DNA from 2 places in the Vibrio ponticus genome. Region 1 is predicted to be linked to the other one. Evidence: predicted binding sites of a transcription regulator. Region 1 holds the regulator's gene; the other holds the start of a gene.
The links. Region 1 encodes PurR, which represses purine synthesis genes. Its sites were predicted from a motif close to TNANGNAAACGTTTNCNTNA; they were not measured.

Region 1 (7,428 bases):
GAGGCATCCCTTCTAACACATGAGGAAGGTTGCCACAAACAACATTCTTGTAAACCAAGCCATGGTGGTTATAGAACATAATGGAAGCAATGCCGCCAGGCTTCACTTGATCCAATACTGTTTCTAGGGCGGATTTTGGATCCACCAACCACTCCATCACTGCGTGAAACATCACTAAGTCCACTGGTGCGGGCATATGCTGCGCAATATCCTGCACGGGAGAATGAATCAGGCGATAATTATCTAGCAAGCCATTCGATTCAATGTCCTGCTTCGCTAACTGAAGCATTTCAGAAGATAGATCACATAGCGCCACTTGGTGTCCGAGTTTGGCTATTTTTTGTGACATTTGTGCCAGACCACCACCTGCGTCTAAGACTTGCAGGCGTTGTTGGTCACTCTGTAGCATGGCGAGAGCTTGTGCAAGATCTTGCCAAACAATTACTTGGCGGATCTCACCTTTGTCGGAACCATAAATATTTTTTGCAAATTTGTGGGCAATATCGTCGAAATTGCGGTCTTCAGTCACAGCGGCTTGGGTTATCATGTTAAAGGTCTGCTGACCTTTTGTGGTAAATTTTGTTCGAGCAAAAAACGTTTTAGTCGCGACGAGAGGTTGGTAGCCTAGCATTCTAAGCACAACACTCTGACCAGAGCGAAAATGTTCTTTAGTCGAACCCATCATGCAGTGTTTGTCGCTCCCTTCTCTTTGTGCGGTTGAGTCAAAACCAGTAGTGAAACTACCGGTCAACGCCAACGCATACTCAAAAAAGAGTGGAAAGAAGCCAACAACAACTGTAAAAAATCATCTCAAAAGGTCAATAGACCCTTCGCGACGCTATTCTGTCACAAGAAAAGCAGATATAAAGAGCGATTCTCTTAATTTATAATCAACTGGTGTTTTTTCGGACTATTTTAGTATGTTTGAGCTGAAAAAAATCGTTTCGTCTTTACTCATGCCTCTGCCAGCGATGCTGATCATTGGTTTTTTGGGCTTAATGCTGATCATGTTTACCAGAAAGCAGAAAACCGGCTGCTTTGTGGTGCTGTTCTCTTTTATCGGTATCTTTTTGATCGCGTTCCAGCCTCTGTCTTCTCGTTTGTTGATGCCACTTGAACGCCAATACACTGCCTTCTTACCCGTCGATAAGCCTATCGATTATGTCATGGTGTTGGGCAGCGGTCATGTAGTCGACGATCAGATTCCACCGACTTCAGAGCTTAGCCGCACAGCATTAATGCGTCTATCTGAAGGCATTCGTATTCAACGTATCTACCCGGGCTCAAAGTTAATCTTGTCTGGTTATTCAGGCGGTTCAGAAGTTAGCAATGCGCGTATGATGGCAAAAGTGGCTCTGGCACTTGGGGTGTCTAAATCCGATATCGTGTTGCTGGAAACAGCCAAAGATACTTGGGAAGAAGCGCGTCAAGCGGCAGCATTTGTGCAGCATAAAGAGTTGGTATTGGTCACTTCTGCCAGTCACATGAAACGTGCACTGAATGAGTTCCATTCTGCGGGATTGAAACCTTATCCAGCGCCAACCAACTATCTAGCACAAAATGAAATTGATCAGTTCTGGAACAAGTACATGCCAAAAGCAATTTACTTAGAACAGACCGAGCGTTACTGGCATGAGACATTGGGTCGACTGTGGCAAGATTTACGTGACTGGGTTTCAAATACCGAAGAGTCCGTAATCGAACCATCACAAAGTAAGGTCTAATCCCTTAGCGGCTAACTTACTTAAGATAAAAAAACCGAAGCATCTGCTTCGGTTTTTTTGTTTTCAACTTCGGTTAGTCACTTAATCGCCAGCGAACATGTAACCTTCACCGTGAACCGTAACAAAAATTTGTGGGTTCTTCGGATCAAATTCCATTTTAGCGCGCATACGACGAATCAGTACATCGATGGTACGGTCGTTTGGCGCATCAACACGATGACTAATCATATTCAAAATACGTTCACGGCTTAGTACTTGGTTCGGGTACGAAGAAAGCGCTACCAACAACTCGTATTCTGCTTTAGTCAGTTTTACTGGCTCACCGTTGCGGCTTAACGCGCGACGTTGAATGTCAAACATCCATTCGCCAAAGCGAACAATATTTGCGTCATTCTTCTGATCAACCATAGTGCCCGCGTTACGTGCCGCAGAGATGCGCCACAATAGGTTTTTCACGCGCACTAACAATTCACGAAGTTCGAACGGTTTTGTCACATAATCGTCTGCGCCCATTTCTAGACCAACGATTTTATCAATGCTATCCGTGCGTCCTGTTACCAGGATAATTCCAATGTCCGATTGACTACGCAGTTCGCGAGTTAACATCAGACCGTCTTCACCAGGAAGGTTAATGTCTAACATAACTAAGTCGATCGAATGATTTTGTAGGGTGTCGCGCATCTGCTCGCCGCTTTCAGCTTCGCTGACTGTGTAACCTTCATTTTGAAAGTAGCCAACTAGCTTACTGCGAGTGACCGCATCATCTTCTACTACTAATACGTGATAGCTCATCTAAACCACTTAATTTACATTGGGAATTAATTTCAAGTGTATTCTATTCATAAATCGTAACATTTCTAGTATTTGTTATATTAAAATCTAGAAAGATGATTTTTTATTGATTCAAGACAAAACTAGCGCAGTTGTTAATCTTTTGCCATTTTTTGACTCATTTAATCACAACATGTGTTATCGCTATTCATTTTTGTTCGCTAAAATATTAATAGTACTGAAACTTGGAGCATTGCGAGATGCAAGAATTAAAAGCGTTTAATGAAAAACGTGCAGAGATTTACTGGTGGTTTTCTAGTCTGTTCGCTAAAGAGCTAACAGAAGCAGAACTTGAGCAATATCAAAGCCCTGCTATTCGAGGCTTTCTTGCCGGTCTGGGTGAAAACCCAACGCTAAAACCTGCGGTTGACCGCCTTGTTGATGCGTTAAATCGTCAGATTGACCGTGAAGATGGTCAGCTTGAACTTGCCGCTGACTTTTGCGACTTGTTCTTGAAGTCAGACAAAGAATCAGCACTGCCTTATGCGTCTATGTACGTTGGCACGACTGGTTTGCTGCATGACGAACCAGCAAACGAGATGGATGCCCTGCTGACTAAGCATGGCGTAGCCGTTAACCAAGATTTGAACGAGCCTGCTGATCACATTGCCATTGAGCTCGATTTGCTTGGTAACATGATCATTCGTTCTAACGAACTTGAACAAGAGCGTCATCTCAACGATGCACTGCTAGAGCAAGAAGCGTTTATTCGTCAGCACATTTTAAACTGGGTGCCTAAGTTTGCCGCGAAAAGCCAAACTTTAGATTCATTCGGTTTCTACTCTTCTGTGGCGTCACTGCTGGTTGCTTTCTTAGAATTGGACTGCAACTACCTAGTGGGTGAAGAGAGCTAAAACACTCATTCGTCAACAATGAATGGGTTTTTCGTTTGCTACTGGCGACGATGCGGTCTAAAATCGAAGCCGCAAACGATAAAAAAATACGAATCAAGTACAAACCGCTGTAAAAAAGCGGTTTTTGTATTTCTATTACTTTCTGCCAGTTTTATTCAAAAATGTGAATAGCCATGTGGCAGCTATAAATAGGATCATACCTTATGGCCACTATTAAAGACGTTGCTCGCCTCGCTGGCGTATCAACTACGACAGTCTCACACGTAATTAACAAAACGCGTTTTGTTGCAGAAGCGACTCAAGAACGCGTTATGGAAGCAGTAAAAGAGCTAAACTACGCACCAAGTGCGGTGGCTCGTAGCTTAAAATGTAATACCACACGTACGATTGGTATGTTGGTGACTCAATCAACGAACCTTTTCTTCTCTGAAGTCATTGATGGCGTAGAGAGCTACTGCTACCGTCAAGGTTACACGTTGATCCTTTGTAATACCGGCGGTATTTACGAGAAGCAACGTGACTACATTCGCATGCTTGCAGAAAAGCGTGTCGACGGCATTTTAGTAATGTGTTCTGACCTAACTGAAGAACTGAGCGAGATGCTAGATCGCCATAAAGACATTCCTAAAGTGGTCATGGACTGGGGTCCAGAGAGCTCTCAAACCGACAAGATTATCGATAACGCAGAAGAAGGTGGCTACCTAGCAACCAAATTCCTTATCGACCATGGTCATAAAGATATCGCTTGTTTGAGTGGTCACTTTGAAAAAGCAGTTTGCCAAGAGCGTATTCAAGGCTTTAAGCGCGCAATGGGCGAAGCGAACCTGACGGTTGATGAAGACTGGATTTTAGAAGGTAACTTCGAGTGTGACACTGCTGTGTTAGCGGCTGACAAGATTGTTGCGATGGACAAACGCCCAACGGCAATTTTCTGTTTCAACGATACGATGGCACTAGGCTTAATGAGCCGCCTACAGCAAAAAGGCATTCGTATCCCTGAAGATATGTCAGTGATTGGTTACGACAACATTGAACTAGCAGAGTACTTCTCACCACCGCTAACCACGGTTCACCAACCTAAGCGTCGTGTGGGTAAAAACGCATTTGAAATCTTACTTGAGCGCATTAAGGACAAAGAGCACGAAAAACGTGTGTTTGAAATGCACCCAGAAATCGTTGATCGCTCTACCGTTGCGAAAATCAACTAAATCAGAGTACCGAGCAATACGCTGGCAAATGTCCGAGCATAGTACTTTGAAGTAACTCGCATTTATATCAATAGCTGATGGTTAAACTGTCAGCTATTGTCTTTTCTATTCAACTTAATTCTTGCATTAGATTCACAACTATTTCATAGTAATAAGATACTTAGCTGCTAAGTAAACAATCTTTAGCAAAGCAAATTAAGTCACGCACAGGGCAAACCAGACTGAAAAGCTGGGACGCAAAGCCACCGGCCTAAACATCATTGTCATCGACAATATGTATGGTAGCGGGGTTGCCGATGGTAGAAATGCGCACGTTAACGGATTACTCTCCTATTTCCTGCACAACTGCTATTCTCTCGGACCTGATTTGGTGGCGTATTGACATACACATACACCGAGAAAGTACTGAATGGATAAACCAATTCTTAAAGACTCAATGAGGCTATTTGAGCCGCTAGGTCGTATTAAATCTCGATCTATGTTTGGTGGGTTTGGGATCTTTGCAGACGAAACAATGTTTGCACTAGTGGTACATAATAAGCTTCATATTCGCGCAGACAGTGCTCTAGCTGCACAATTTAAATTACAAGGCTTCGAACCATACGTATATCAGAAACGTGGCTTCCCGGTAGTAACCAAGTACTTCGCTCTTAGCGAAGAGTGGTACAACGACAGTGAAAAAACACTGCAGATCGGACGTGAAGCTCACACTCAAGCGCAGCAAGAGAAGTCGGTTCAAGCCGAAACCAAGCCGACTCGTATTAAAGATTTGCCAAACCTGCGCCTAGCAACAGAGCGTATGCTGAAAAAAGCAGGCATCGACAATGTCGAACAACTCGAAGAAGCAGGCTCTGTAGAAGCGTATAAGGCGATTCGAGACACTCACAGCAGCGACGTCAGTTTAGAGCTCCTCTGGTCATTAGAAGGCGCGATAAAAGGCACACATTGGTCTGTGGTTCCCCAGACTCGTCGAGAAGAACTGCTCTCTCGACTACAGTAGAGTAAAAAAGTCAGCAACTGCTGGCTTTTTTTATGAAAGTTTTTCTTTGCTTTGAGGTTCTTATTAAACAATAGGAACAAATTACCCGATAAATGAACTAAATTAACTCAAGGGCGTAGAGAAGGGTTAAAGGAGAGCAAAGATGAATAAGAAACTGATTATTGGCATTGCATTGATTGCACTGATTGCCCTATTGATCACTCAGTTTGGCGATCAGTTAACGTTAGAAAACGCGAAAGCCCAGCAAGCAGCCCTAGGCTCTTTCATTGATCAGAATTTCGCTGTTGCCGCCATCACATACTTTGCCGCCTATGTCGCGATTACTGCCTTTTCAATTCCAGGAGCGGCTGTCGTCACCCTCCTTGGGGCGGCTCTATTTGGTTTCTGGACGAGCTTGCTGCTGGTCTCATTTGCCAGCACTCTAGGCGCTACCCTCGCCTTCCTCAGCAGCCGTTTTCTACTGCGTGATTGGGTACAAGGTAAGTTTGGCGATAAACTCACTGCCATCAACCAAGGCGTTGCCAAAGATGGCGCATTCTATTTGTTTTCGTTGCGCCTAATTCCAGTCTTTCCGTTCTTCTTAATCAATTTATTAATGGGGCTAACTCCAATCACGACCGCCCGTTTTTATTTGGTCAGTCAAATTGGCATGTTGCCGGGTACGGCAGTGTACTTAAATGCAGGGACACAATTAGCGCAAATCGATAGTTTGTCAGGAATCGTGTCACCTTCGGTGCTGGTCTCCTTTGCACTGCTTGGCTTATTCCCAATCATTGCTAAATGGGCAATGAACAAATTTAGAGGTCAGCCTCAATCTCAGAGCCAAGCATAACCGCCCTAATTAGCCTGACACGGAGATAAAGGTGAAAATCTATAGTGCGACTAACCCTCCACAAGCTCACATCGTGTGTGAGCTTCTACGCTCGTACAATATCGCTTGTGAAGTAAGAGGCGAAGGTATCTTTGGTCTACAAGGTGAAGTGCCGTTTGGTGAGGCAAGTGCGCCCCATGTCTGGTTATTAGATCAAGACAAGAGCGCGGAAGCCAAACAGTTAATTGAGCAGTTTGAGCAACCACACACAGAGGCATCTTGGCAATGCCCTGAATGTGGAGAAATCAATGAAGGTCAATTCGCCCTGTGTTGGCAGTGCGGAGAATCCTTGGTTGAGGCTTAACCAATTTGTTGCTGGATGAAGCGAATCGAGTGCTGGTTAAATTCGTCTGGTCTTTCGATATTGCAAACATGACCACAATTGGCGATTTCCAATAGCTGGCTTTGCTGGTGCACCGCGACCATCTCTTTTACCGGTTTGATAAACATATAGTCTCTATCCCCCATCAGATACAGCGTAGGGATAGGTAACTCTCTTTCCTTAAAATAGCGCATTAAGGGATTCACATCAGACGCTAATCTAAACCAACGTTTAAATTCTTGCTGACAAAGCTTTTTCGCCTCGCGGATAAACAGGTGGCGAGATTGCTTTTGAGTTTTTTGCGGCATCACGATGTAAGCAAATAAGCTATACAACCACATATATGGCACAACATGCTTGAAAGCGTTGCCAACCGTGACTAAGAACTGTGAGCGAGTATTGAGACGGGTTACCGCCCCACCCAGCACCATTGATTTTACACGCTCAGTCGCGAGCTCTGCCAGATTGCGTACTATGATGGTGCCTAACGACATACCCACAAAGTGCGCCGACTGAATCTTCAAATGATCGAGTACTTGGAGAATATCCAGCGTCACTTCTTTGAAGGTATAGCGATTAGAAATAAGGTCTTTAAGCAGTTGGCTCGACTTGCCGTGA
Region 2 (7,428 bases), 1.5 Mb from region 1:
TGTCATTTTTCAGGTGTGGGTAGCCAGCAATGCTAAAGCACAATGACGCGTTAAACAGCTCATCCGCCACCGCTTCGCCTTGTAAGTCATGCGCACGCTTTTGATGCAGCATACCCAATTTAGTCCACTCATAAGTCCAGTTGCCACTGTGATAGCCCATCACGGTATCAAGCCACTGATCATGAGTGCGAGAATGGTTAGAGCCCGCAATACGCGCAAGCACTTCTTCCATCTCAATTGGGTCAATCCCTTGCCAAGTCCACTGCAAACGGTGAAGGTTGCGATACCAGCTGCTGTTGTCTTTCTCACGCATCTCATCAAGTAGAACGCGATTGGTTGGCATATAGCGGGTAAGTTCGGAAGTCTCCTTAGCCTGCTTATGTTTGACAAACAGGGTTTCTGAGAGATTCTTATTATCTGTCTCTGACATATGTAGGTACCTAGCTTTGATGTCTGTAACCCCTTAAAGCTATTAGCTCCTTGAAAATAAGGCAATAGCCAGAGCACGATTTCATTAAGCTTTATCCGTTACAACGGTAAAAAAAATGACCCTTGCGGGTCATTTTATCAATGTTACAAATATTATTTTTGCTTGCGATTAATTGGCTCAACGTATTGAACAACAGTGTCCCATGGTTGCTCAATCCAAGTATCTTGAGCAATATCTACTACGTAATCGTCAAGCAGTGCTGCACCCGATGGCTTAGCACATACAGCAATGAGTTTCGCTTTAGGGTACATTTCACGTAGTTTACGTGCTGTGTCACCACTATCTACTAGGTCTTCTACGATTAGGTAGCCTTCACCGTCACCTTCTGGCGCTTTTAGTACGCTCATATCACGTTGATGATCGTGATCATAGCTAGAGATACAGATAGTATCTACGTAACGGATACCAAGTTCACGAGCTAGAATCGCGCCAGGTACTAGACCGCCACGGCTTACCGCCCAAATACCCTTCCACTGTTCTGCAGGCATTTGTTTTTCAGCAAGTTGACGGCAGTAGTTCTGCATGTTGTCCCAAGTAATAATGAATTTTTTACTCATTGTAATAACCTAATTATGTAATAGTCTTGCGTCCCCTGATACGCATGAGAGCTCCGATGCAGAAACTAGCAGAGTGCGCACAGTTGAATGGGGACAAGCTGCGCAAACGATTATTCTACCCAAACAAACATACAATACCAATGGGGAATTAAAAGAAAAGCCATAGCAGTGTGACCAACTATGGCTTTTGTAATTGTCTAAAATAAAGCACTAGCACCCCGACATGCTAATGCTTGCTGATAATTAGGCAATTAAGTATTTGATGATAAAGATAGCAGATAGTACCCACACGCTGATTGAAACATCACGACCTTTACCGCTAAGTAGCTTAATTGCGGCATAAGAAATAAAGCCAAGAGCAATACCTTCAGCAATTGAGTAAGTCAGTGGCATCAACAAGCATGTCACAACAACCGGTGCCGCTTCAGTTAGGTCACGCCAATCAACGCTGACCAAACCAGACATCATTAAGATCGCTACGTAGAACAATGCACCTGCTGTCGCGTACGCTGGAATCATGCCTGCCAGTGGAGCGAAGAACAGAGCCAATAAGAACAATAGACCAACAACAACAGCCGTTAGACCAGTACGACCACCAGCGGCAACCCCTGCCGTTGACTCAACAAAAGAAGTGGTGCTTGAAGTACCAAGTACCGCACCTACCGAAGTTGCAGTAGAGTCAGCCAATAGTGCTTTGCTTAAACGTGGCAGCTTACCATCTTCTTTAATCAGGTTAGCTTTTGTTGCTACACCAACGAGTGTGCCAGCAGTGTCAAACAGATCAACAAATAGAAAGGCAAACACTACCGAAATCATACCCACTTCAAATACATCAGCGATGTTCATTTGCATCAGTGTCGGTGCAATACTTGGTGGCGCAGACATTAGACCGCCCCATTGCACATCACCAACGACAATACCAATCGCCGTAATAATTAGGATCGCGATCATCACCGCACCGCGGACACCGCGATAAACTAAGCCGATAGTCAGGAAGAAACCAAGAGCTGCTAGCGCTGGTTTAAGACTGGTAATATCGCCACGGCTGACTAATGTTGCTGGGTTATCAACCACGATACCTGCATTTTGCAAACCGATAAATGCCAGGAAAAGACCGATACCCGCAGAAATGCCGGTACGAAGAGAAAGTGGGATAGAGTTGATAATCCATTCACGCACTTTGAAGATACTCAAAGCCATAAATAAGATACCAGAAACAAACACAGCACCTAGGGCAACTTGCCAGGTGTGACCCATACCTAACACAACGCCGTAGGTAAAGAACGCATTCAAGCCCATACCAGGTGCTAAAGCGATTGGGTAGTTAGCCACTAAACCCATAATAAAACAGCCAATAGCAGCCGCTAAACAGGTCGCGACAAACACTGCACCTTTATCCATACCCGCATCAGCTAGCATCGCTGGGTTAACAAAGATGATGTAAGCCATGGTTAAAAAGGTGGTTAAACCTGCGATAATTTCCGTTTTGACAGTGGTGCCATTTTCACTGAGCTTAAACAGTTTCTCGAACATGGTCGAATCCTATAAAATTTTAAGTAAACGTTTGCGTAATCGATTGGCTGGGATTATAAAGTTATCAAATAGCAAATTCCAGATAGAATTATCACTCTAATTAATATTTTTCTTCCAAGAAGTTATCCTCTAGCAGACACATTGACCATTAAATTACTTTTTAGTCATATTTTTCAATAACTAAACTCGAAAAAACTAGTGACGGTAATTTGGTGACAATTCGTACCATGTACTAAACTTTCAAGCGAAAAATAGTCATTAGCGATAAAAAATGCCGCTATATCCTGCATGGACGAGGAGGATTTGGCTTCAGAATGGTAATTTAAAGAGACACAAACTTATGGTTTGTTGCTTTTGCGGGATAAAAAAACGCCACTCAAGATGAGTGGCGGTTGAATCATGTTCAGCTAAAACTGCAGCTGTAAAAAAATTCCAATAATAGGGGTGAACAAACTGTTCAGAAACAAGCTAAAACCTAGTAGCCAAAGCTTGTTGGGTATACAAAGTTACTTGTATAAACAGAGCTGTTTATCCAGAACATTGCACTTGGTAAACCTTTCATGCTATCACCTTTAAATCAATGCAAATAAAACAAAACGTTGATTTCTCGGTTCCTTGGAGGCGATAAATCGGACTCATCCTTTGAGCGTTTTTTCTTCAACTCGTGAAGTTGGTAGTAAATATACCTCAAAGAAAATTAATTACAAGCTCTGGTGTGATAAAAGTCTCAAAAAAAATCAAAATTTGATCTATATCAAATGTTTTATGTAATTAAATTACAGAAATAATACTATTCAGGCAGGTTTTATTTCATAGCGATGAAAACGATTGCTTATCTTAAATCGTCACCAACTCACTTTATTAAACGCTAAATGATAAATACTCTCACCCCTCTACTCTCTTTGTTACGAGAGTGATATGCTAGCTTCCTCTATTTTGTAGGTCAGCTTTAGTGTTTCATTCCAATAAGGAACAAAAGCGTTATAAAGCAAGATTTGACCTTAAGTAATATAAGGAGTCATCCGTGTCTGAGTTCCATTCTGAAATCAGCAAGTTATCACCTGCTCCACTTTGGCAGTTCTTTGATAAAATCTGTTCTATTCCTCACCCTTCTAAGCATGAAGAAGCGTTAGCACAATACATTGTAAGCTGGGCACAAGAGCAAGGTTTAGACGTACGCCGCGATCCAACCGGTAACGTATTTATCAAAAAACCAGCGACGCCAGGCATGGAAAACAAAAAAGGCGTGGTTCTGCAAGCGCACATTGATATGGTGCCGCAGAAAAATGAAGATACTCAACACGACTTTACCACTGATGCGATTCAACCATACATTGATGGTGAGTGGGTTACCGCAAAAGGCACGACGCTAGGCGCTGACAACGGCATCGGTATGGCTTCATGTCTAGCCGTTCTTGCTTCAACGGATATCAAACACGGTCCAATTGAAGTTCTGCTGACCATTGATGAAGAAGCAGGCATGACTGGTGCATTCGGTCTTGAAGCAGGCTGGCTAGAAGGTGACATCCTACTTAACACCGACTCAGAGCAAGAAGGCGAAGTTTACATGGGCTGTGCTGGCGGTATCGATAGTGAGTTAACGCTGACTGTCGAACGTGAAGCAATCCCTGCGGGTTACACTACCCGTCAGCTCGTATTGAAAGGTCTTAAAGGCGGTCACTCTGGTTGTGATATTCACACAGGTCGTGGTAACGCAAACAAACTACTGGGCCGCTTCCTAGCGGGTCATGCGCAAGAACTAGACCTACGTCTGGTTGAATTCCGCGGTGGTAGCCTACGTAATGCCATTCCTCGTGAAGCATTTGTAACGGTTGCACTGCCTGCTGAAAACGAAGCGAAACTGGCGGAGCTTTTTGAGTTCTATACAGAGCTTCTTCGCGCAGAGTTAGGTCGTGTGGAAACAGACATCGTGACCTTCAACCAATCAGCGCAAGCGGAAGCCATCTTTACTGTTGCGACTCAACAACGCTTTATTGCCACTCTAAATGCATTACCAAATGGTGTAGTGCGCATGAGTGATGACATTGAAGGCGTAGTAGAAACATCACTTAATGTGGGTGTGATTACGACTGATGCCGATAAAGTGACTGTATTGTGTTTGATTCGCTCTTTAATTGACTCTGGCCGCTCTCAAGTAGAAAGTACCTTGACTTCGATTGCTGAACTAGCAGGTGCGAAGATTGTATTCAGCGGTGCGTACCCCGGCTGGAAACCAGATGCAGATTCAGAGATCATGCAAGTATTCCGTGATCTGTACGAAAACATCTACGGTCATAAGCCAAATATCATGGTGATTCACGCAGGTCTAGAGTGCGGTCTATTTAAAGAACCTTACCCGAATATGGACATGTTGTCGTTTGGTCCAACGATCAAATTCCCTCACTCGCCAGATGAAAAAGTAGAGATCAGTACCGTGGCTCTATTCTGGGAACAAATGGTGGCACTGCTAGAGAATATTCCAGCGAAGGCATAATCACCGCCCATTAGTATAACTAATCCAAAAAGCCAGCTTGCATTAGCTGGCTTTTTATCAAATAACGATAAATTTCTTTTGTCGTTACGAATAGACATTTTCGTTAGTCACGACGAAATCAGGTTGTTACAGTCCCCCTCCTTGAAGCGTCTTTGGGCAAACCATCTTGCCTTCTTCAAGCCATAACACCGTGTTGTTATGCTGGGAGCACTCCATCCTGGGGTGTCTTATTTCTCTCATGTACTAATCTGTAATAGGTAGTCGCTCTCAAGCGCACATTTCGAGATATCAGTTATTGGCTTTGATGATAAATCGAGCTAATTATAACTAAGCTCTCATTGTGCATGTCTGGTATTCAGACATAGGGCGATAATGTCACTTATTAGTATTAACAAATAACTGAATGACTGCGATGAAGAAAGAAAAACTACTTGTAGGTTGGTGTGAAACGCTAAGCCTACCAGGACTTGGTATTGATAAAATTAACGCGAAAGTTGATACCGGTGCTAGAACATCTTGCTTACACGCGTTTAAAGTAGAGAGCTTCTCAAAGGAAGAGACACAATGGGTGCGTTTTTGGTTACATCCAATCCAGCACAACACGGAAGTAGAAATCGTATGTGAAGCAAAAGTGGTCGATGCTCGCGTTGTTCGCGACTCTGGCGGCCATGAAGAAAAACGCTATGTAATTGAGACTGAAATGAGCTTGGGTGGTCAAACTTGGCCAATCGAAATCACTCTAAATAACCGCGAAAATATGGCGTTTCGTATGCTACTAGGTCGTACCGCTATGCACGGTCGTATCCAAGTAGACCCTGTGGAATCTTTTTTAGTCCCGTTTGAGGAAAACAAATAATGAAAATTGGTATTCTGTCTCGCAACTCGAATCTGTACTCAACTCGTCGTCTGATCGAAGCGTGTGAAGTTCGAGGCCATGAAGTGAAAGTGGTTGACGCTCTGCGCTGTTACATGAATATCAATTCTCAAAAGCCCGAAATTCACTTTAAAGGTGAAGAGCTTTCTGGCTATGATGCGATCATTCCTCGCATCGGTGCATCGGTGACTTTTTACGGCACTGCAGTACTGCGTCAGTTTGAGATGATGGGTGTATACCCAGTCAACGAATCAGTAGCGATCACTCGCTCACGTGACAAACTGCGCTCAATGCAATTGTTATCGCGTAAAGGCATCGGTATGCCTATCACTGGTTTTGCAAGCAAACCAGATGATGTTAAAGACCTACTAGAAATGGTTGGCGGTGCGCCAGTCGTTATCAAACTGCTTGAGGGAACTCAAGGTATCGGTGTTGTTCTTGCGGAAACTCGCAAAGCAGCAGAAAGTGTTGTTGAAGCTTTCATGGGTCTGAAAGCGAACATTATGGTACAAGAATTCATCAAAGAAGCTGGCGGTGCGGATATCCGTTGTTTCGTAATTGGTGACAAAGTGATTGCAGCGATGAAACGTCAAGGTGCAGAGGGTGAGTTCCGCTCAAACCTACACCGTGGCGGTAGCGCATCACTGATTAAGATCACACCAGAAGAACGCCGTACTGCAGTTGCTGCTGCGAAAATAATGGGTCTAAATGTGGCTGGGGTCGATCTACTTCGTTCTGACCGTGGTCCATTAGTCATGGAAGTAAACTCATCTCCGGGTCTTGAAGGTATTGAGGCCGCAACTGGTAAAGACATTGCTGGAATGATTGTCGAATTTATTGAGAAAAACGCGGCAAGTAAAAGGACTAAAACTCGTGGCAAAGGCTAAAAAGAATCGTGCTTTTGAATTTCTCGGCGAATCCGTAGCGCCGGGGGAACGTAAGGTAATCGAGTTAGAAGCGGCCAAGCTTTACACTCATTCACCTTTATCGATTCCAGTCGAAATCATCAACGGCAAATTGGCGGGTCCAATTTTGATGGTAAACGCTGCAATCCATGGCGATGAATTGAATGGCGTAGAAATCGTACGCCAGCTAATCAATACCATTGATGCTAGCAAACTGAGAGGCACGCTTATCGCTGTGCCGATCGTTAACGTATTTGGTTTTATTCACAAGTCACGCTATCTGCCTGACCGTCGTGATTTAAACCGTTGCTTCCCGGGTAGTGAAAAAGGCTCGCTTGCTTCACGTATGGCGCACACCTTCTTCTCTCAGGTAGCAACACAATGTGATTACATTCTAGACCTGCACACTGGTGCAATTCACCGTACCAACTTGCCTCAAATTCGTGCGGATTTGAGCAATGCGGAAACACTGCGAATTGCTCAAGCGTTTGGTACGCCAGTAACGATTGATGCCCCGCTACGCGATGGTTCACTTCGTAGTGAAGCAGAACGTTTGGGCATTCCGGTGCTGACTT

Region 2: the regulator PurR is predicted to act here: its motif matches at 2,600-2,619, upstream of GZN30_RS09790 (NCS2 family permease).

The regions. Positions count from the first base shown of each region.
Region 1 covers NZ_AP019657.1:694,116-701,543, reverse strand. Annotated here, with positions in the region: gene cmoM (tRNA uridine 5-oxyacetic acid(34) methyltransferase CmoM) at 1-529, opposite strand, end outside; gene elyC (envelope biogenesis factor ElyC) at 921-1,724, shown strand; gene torR (two-component system response regulator TorR) at 1,806-2,516, opposite strand; gene torD (molecular chaperone TorD) at 2,756-3,409, shown strand; gene purR (HTH-type transcriptional repressor PurR) at 3,613-4,617, shown strand; cyclic di-GMP riboswitch class I at 4,818-4,915, shown strand; gene GZN30_RS03115 (TfoX/Sxy family DNA transformation protein) at 5,027-5,617, shown strand; gene GZN30_RS03110 (TVP38/TMEM64 family protein) at 5,760-6,449, shown strand; gene GZN30_RS03105 (putative signal transducing protein) at 6,481-6,792, shown strand; gene GZN30_RS03100 (alpha/beta fold hydrolase) at 6,789-7,428, opposite strand, start outside.
Region 2 covers NZ_AP019657.1:2,202,269-2,209,696, forward strand. Annotated here, with positions in the region: gene frsA (esterase FrsA) at 1-430, opposite strand, end outside; gene gpt (xanthine phosphoribosyltransferase Tet(34)) at 583-1,047, opposite strand; gene GZN30_RS09790 (NCS2 family permease) at 1,291-2,580, opposite strand; gene GZN30_RS09795 (aminoacyl-histidine dipeptidase) at 3,605-5,074, shown strand; gene GZN30_RS09800 (ATP-dependent zinc protease family protein) at 5,487-5,930, shown strand; gene rimK (30S ribosomal protein S6--L-glutamate ligase) at 5,930-6,835, shown strand; gene GZN30_RS09810 (succinylglutamate desuccinylase/aspartoacylase family protein) at 6,822-7,428, shown strand, end outside.